2 regions of the Vibrio gallicus genome follow, and region 2 is predicted to be linked to the other one. Evidence: predicted binding sites of a transcription regulator. Region 2 holds the regulator's gene; the other holds the start of a gene.
What was found. Region 2 encodes MetJ, which represses methionine synthesis genes. Its sites were predicted from a motif close to TTAGACNTNTANANGTCTAA; they were not measured.
Positions count from the first base shown of each region.

Region 1: the regulator MetJ is predicted to act here: its motif matches at 1,772-1,791, upstream of metA (homoserine O-acetyltransferase MetA).

Region 1 is NZ_AP024871.1:2,209,367-2,212,560, forward strand. It holds gene OCU28_RS10295 (cation:proton antiporter) at 1-776, shown strand, start outside; gene metA (homoserine O-acetyltransferase MetA) at 818-1,759, opposite strand; tRNA gene OCU28_RS10305 (tRNA-Asp) at 2,111-2,187, opposite strand; rRNA gene rrf (5S ribosomal RNA) at 2,278-2,393, opposite strand; rRNA gene OCU28_RS10315 (23S ribosomal RNA) at 2,530-3,194, opposite strand, start outside.
Region 2 is NZ_AP024871.1:151,381-154,574, forward strand. It holds gene rpmE (50S ribosomal protein L31) at 1-90, shown strand, start outside; gene OCU28_RS00725 (malic enzyme-like NAD(P)-binding protein) at 260-1,525, shown strand; gene metJ (met regulon transcriptional regulator MetJ) at 1,575-1,892, opposite strand; gene OCU28_RS00735 (O-succinylhomoserine (thiol)-lyase) at 2,074-3,194, shown strand, end outside.

The DNA.
Region 1 (3,194 bases), 470 kb from region 2:
AATCACTATTTAACGATGGTTTTGGTCTTGTGATTTTTGTGACTATCTTCACTATTGCTTTTGGTAATGAAGCACCAACAGTCGGTAGTGTTACTCATTTATTCCTACAAGAAGCTATTGGTGGCATCCTATATGGATTCATACTGGGGTTAATATTCCACTACTTAATTAGTGCGACCAATGACCACTCAATGGAGCTATTGCTTACCCTTACTATACCTACCGCCGGTTATGTATTTGCTGAGACAATTGGTGTATCAGGACCTCTTGCTATGGTGGTTTCCGGTATCATGATTGGTAACTGGACTCGCAACGCTGGGTTTTCTGAGCAAAGCCATCAACACCTCGACCACTTCTGGGAATTAATTGATGAGTTCCTCAATGGTGTATTGTTCCTACTGATTGGTATGTCGATGCTATTATTCGAATTCCACAAAGAGGACTGGGTGTTAATGGTAATCGCTGTACCTTTGGTATTAACCTCACGTTTTTTAAGCGTCAGGACAACATACATAGCCTTCAACCGATTCCGAGCTTATAACCCTTTATCAGTTAGAATATTAACTTGGGGTGGATTACGTGGCGGACTTGCTTTAGCTATGGCACTTTCTATTCCTAGCGGCATCATGGTTATCCCTGAGAAAAATATAGATGTGAAAGAACTGATAATGGTGATGACATATGCCGTTGTAATGTTCTCCATCTTAGTTCAAGGAATGACCATTACTCCTATGATAGAGAAAGCGAAAACGTTAGAGCCCAAAGAAGATAAATAACGATAAAAACAATAAAGGCGTGCCAAGTGCACGCCTTTATTTTATTCGTCAGTCGTAAAATCGTGTTGAGAGAACTTATCCAAATCGTATGGTGTTTGTTGGTAGACACAATAGTTAAGCCAATTACTAAATAGTAAATGACCGTGGCTACGCCATGTCGCTTTAGGTACATTGGCTGGGTTATCTTGTGGATAATAGTTAACCGGAATATCCGGTTCCATCCCTTCACCTAAGTCTCGAACATACTCTGTATGTAATGTATGTGACTCATACTCTGGATGACCAGTTACAAATACGTTCCGTTTATCTTTAGTCGATGCCAAATAGACCCCAGCAGCCTCAGAGGTTGCAAGAATATCTAAATCGGTAGTCTCACCTAAGTATTCAGGAGAAAAGTCAGCATAGCGCGAATGAGGCGCTAGAAAGGCATCATCAAAACCTCTAAGCAACGGATTATGCTGATCATGTATTGAATGCTGGTATACACCTGATAATTTTTCTTTACGGGTACGCTTTGGTAGTCCGTATAAAAGCTTCAATCCAGCTTGAGCGGCCCAACACACATACAGAGTTGATGTGACATGGTCCTTAGCCCAATTCATAATTGATTGCAGATGCTCCCAATAAATAACATCTTCAAATTGTACTAATCCAAGGGGAGCACCTGTGATAATCATTCCATCGAAGTTTCGTCCTTGAATTGATTCAAACTGACGGTAGAAAGTATTCAAATGCTCAGTCGGTGTATTTTTACTAGGGCGATTATCAATACGTAGCAGTTCAACATCTACCTGCAATGGACTATTGGATAATAAGCGTAAGAACTGAGTCTCCGTTTCTATCTTTTTAGGCATCAGATTCAGCAGCAAAACTTTTAGCGGGCGGATCTCTTGCGAAGATGCACGCGACTCAGACATAACAAAAATGTTCTCTCCGCGTAATATATCAGTTGCAGGTAACTGATCAGGGACTCTGATAGGCACAACACTTCTCCTTTAAACATCCAGACGTCTATACGTATAATTATTCAGGTTACTGCATTAAAATCTTTCTGTCGAGATCGATATTGAATTTTATAGTTACGTTAACGATTCACTGAACTACTGGTTTATTGTAGATTATTGAAACTAAACCATTTATTTTCGATAGGAAACTGGGGGTCTGGGGCATCATAAACCTCATAAAGGTCAATACTCACATATCGGTCTTTTAAATATATGCCTTCGCTTCAAAGGTGTAGCAACCAACTGAACTGCCATTCGTATTTATATGCCGGTGTTCACTTTTATGAAGACGAAAAAAAACCGATACTTTCGTATCGGTTTTTTAATAAGTGGCGGAGTGGACGGGACTCGAACCCGCGACCCCCGGCGTGACAGGCCGGTATTCTAACCAACTGAACTACCACTCCGCAGTGGTATCTTTTACTAAATAAAGTCTTAGCGTTGGTCGCTTTATTTAGTTTTGTTTCTAGATTATTCAATCTAAAAACGTAATTAAAGCCTGGCGATGTCCTACTCTCACATGGGGAAACCCCACACTACCATCGGCGCTACTGTGTTTCACTTCTGAGTTCGGCATGGAATCAGGTGGGTCCACAGCGCTATGGTCGCCAAGCAAATTTCTTATTTGTCTTCAGCTTTTTCAAAAAAAGCTAAAAGCAAAAATTAATAATTCGGAAAGCTATATTTAAAAGTTATTGTCACACATTCAAAGTTCTTACTTTGAGTCCACAAAACCCCTTGGGTGTTGTATGGTTAAGCCTCACGGGCAATTAGTACAGGTTAGCTCAATGCCTCGCAGCACTTACACACCCTGCCTATCAACGTTCTAGTCTCGAACAACCCTTCAGGACACTTAAAGTGCCAGGGAAGACTCATCTCAGGGCTCGCTTCCCGCTTAGATGCTTTCAGCGGTTATCGATTCCGAACTTAGCTACCGGGCAATGCCATTGGCATGACAACCCGAACACCAGAGGTTCGTCCACTCCGGTCCTCTCGTACTAGGAGCAGCCCCCTTCAATCTTCCAACGCCCACGGCAGATAGGGACCGAACTGTCTCACGACGTTCTAAACCCAGCTCGCGTACCACTTTAAATGGCGAACAGCCATACCCTTGGGACCGACTTCAGCCCCAGGATGTGATGAGCCGACATCGAGGTGCCAAACACCGCCGTCGATATGAACTCTTGGGCGGTATCAGCCTGTTATCCCCGGAGTACCTTTTATCCGTTGAGCGATGGCCCTTCCATTCAGAACCACCGGATCACTATGACCTGCTTTCGCACCTGCTCGAATTGTCATTCTCGCAGTCAAGCGGGCTTATGCCATTGCACTAACCACACGATGTCCAACCGTGTTTAGCCCACCTTCGTGCTCCTCCGTTACTCTTTGGGAGGAGACCGCCCCAGTCAAACTA
Region 2 (3,194 bases):
TTCTACACTGGTAAGCAACGTATCGTTGATACTGGCGGCCGTGTAGATCGCTTCAACAAGCGTTTCGGTGCTCTATCTTCTAAGAAATAATCTTAGTTGCTAGAAAAAAAAGGTCGCATTTGCGGCCTTTTTTCGTTTTTGTCTGGTCATAAATAGAAAGTATTAAGTAGACTCTAAGGTATATGAACTTTCGCCATGCAATCTAAGCGGAATCTTCATACCTCTAGTTAGTCGTCGATTTCAAAAGGATTTCTTTTCTATGCCAGATGAACCTACCGCGGATGATTTTCGCCAACAAGCCCTCAATTATCATGAATTCCCTAAGCCCGGTAAAATTGGTGTAGAGCTCACCACAGCAGCTGAAACGGCTGTGGACCTCTCGCTCGCTTATAGCCCCGGAGTTGCAGAGCCAGTACGTGAAATAGCTCAAAATATCGACAGTGTGTATAGGTACACAGCCAAAGGCAATATGGTAGCCGTTATCTCTAATGGTACCGCTATCTTAGGTTTGGGTAATTTAGGCCCAATGGCGTCAAAGCCGGTTATGGAAGGTAAGTCTCTATTATTTAAACGATTTGCAGGGCTAGATTCTATTGATATACAGGTCAAGCACCGCACCATAGATGAGTTTGTTGATACGGTAACAGCCATTGCTGATACCTTTGGTGGTATCAATCTAGAAGATATTAAAGCACCAGACTGCTTTGAAATTGAGCGTCGCTTGATTGAGAACTGTGATATTCCGGTATTCCATGATGATCAGCATGGAACTGCGATAGTCACGGCAGCAGGAATGTTAAATGCGATTGAGCTGCAAGGAAAACAGCTTTGCGATTCGACCATTGTTTGCTTAGGGGCTGGTGCTGCGGCAGTTGCCTGTATGGAGCTGTTGATAAAATGCGGTGCGTTGCGAGAGAAGATTTATATGCTCGACCGCAAAGGGGTTATCCATACACGCCGCGATGACCTTAATGAATATAAGCAGTTGTTTGCCAGTAATACAGACAAGCGTACCTTAGAAGACGTTATCGAAGGTGCCGACTTATTTCTAGGGGTATCAGGTCCTGATCTACTCTCTGCTGAAGCACTAGCTTTGATGGGAGACAAACCCGTGGTTTTTGCGTGCTCTAATCCAGACCCTGAAATCCAACCACAGATAGCACATCAAGTGCGTGATGATTTGATTATGGGAACTGGACGCTCTGATTATCCCAATCAGGTCAACAATGTGATCTGTTTTCCGTTTATTTTTCGCGGGGCGTTAGATGTTAGAGCCAGCGAAATAAATATTGAAATGAAACTGGCTGCGGTAGAGGCGATTCGTCAACTGGCAAAAGAGCCCGTCCCGAAATCGGTGTTGCAGGCTGCAGGAGTTGATTCTCTAGAGTTTGGTTCAGGTTACATCATTCCAAAACCAATGGACCCGCGCTTACTACCACGTATTGCAACGGCTGTTGCAACCGCAGCGATAGAGTCTGGTGTGGCAAGAATCGAACTACCCGATAATTACATGCAATCGCAATGAGTTATCAGTGAGCTAAAGACATCCTCGGGTATGAGGGTGTCTTTAAATATTATTCATCAAATGTTTCTAGTTCAATACCTAGCTCGGTCATAATTTGTTTGGCTTCAGTTGGGATCTCATCGGGACAATCCTTTCTTAAATCTTCATCGGTAGGCAGCGGTTGACCGGTATAAGCATGTAAAAAAGCTTCGCACAATAGCTCACTATTGGTTGCGTGACGTAAGTTATTAATTTGGCGTCGCGTTCTTTCATCGGTCAAAATCTTTAGTACCTTAAGGGGAATAGATACCGTAATCTTTTTAACTTGGGTGCTTTTTTTGCCGTGCTCTGCATAAGGGCTAATGTACTCGCCGTTCCAATCTGCCATGGAAAACCTATATTTACCGATTAAGGGATACTGATAACATGATTTTAGCGATGTTTACTGCTACAAGTAAAGGCATTTAGACGTCTAGATGTGTTGAAGTCCGATAATAGGAAAGGTAATCTATAGGAATATAAGTGATTGGTATCCAGATTCGCCACTCATTGTCAAAGGAAGGCTTAAAATGAGCAGTAAACATAAACCATCAACAATCGCAGTTCGTACTGGTATCGAGTCTGATACACAGCATCATGCCGTTGTTCCTCCGATTTATTTATCAACCAATTATGGTTTTCCGTCATTTGGCGATGTACCGACATACGACTATACCCGTTCAGGTAACCCTAACCGTAACCTATTAGAAACGGCTTTATTTGAATTGGAGTCTGGGAAAGGTGCGGTTGTTACCAATTGTGGAACCTCGGCATTGAATCTTTGGGTTTCAACATTTTTAGGCCCAGATGATTTAATCGTTGCTCCCCACGATTGTTACGGTGGGACCTATCGTTTATTTAATACCCGCTCATTAAAGGGTGATTTTAAGGTTGAGTTTGTTGATCAATCTGATGACACTGCGTTCTCTCAAGCTCTGGCTAAAAAGCCAAAGCTTATCTTATTAGAGACTCCTTCTAATCCATTGGTTAGGGTGGTTGATATTGCTAAGGTTTGTGAGCAAGCTAAAGCGATTGGTGCACTTGTCGCAGTCGATAACACCTTCCTAACTCCAATATTCCAAAAGCCTTTAGAACTTGGGGCTGATTTTGTTATCCACTCCACCACCAAATTTATTAATGGCCATTCTGATGTTATTGGCGGTGTAGTTATTACCAAAGATGAGCAGCATGCTGATGAATTAAGCTGGTGGGGTAATTGCATCGGTGCTACCGGCACGCCTTTTGATAGCTATATGACACTACGTGGTATCCGTACTTTAGGTCCGCGTATGCGTGCTCACGAAGAAAGTTCGCAGCAGATTCTTGAGTACCTAAAAGCACAATCACGAGTGAAAACTATCTACCATCCGAGTCTACCGCAGCACCCTGGGCATGATATCGCCAAGCGTCAGCAGACTGGGTTTGGCAGTATGTTGAGCTTTGAGTTTGATGGCAGCATGGATGAACTGAAGGTGTTTGTGAGTGGCTTAACCCTATTCTCATTAGCTGAATCGTTAGGTGGTGTAGAGAGTTTGATTTGTCATCCAGCGACTATGACCCACCGCGCTATGGGAGAGGAAGCACTGGCTGAAGCTGGTATCTCTCACTTTTTATTACGTCTTTCTGTAGGTCTTGAGGATGCAGGGGATTT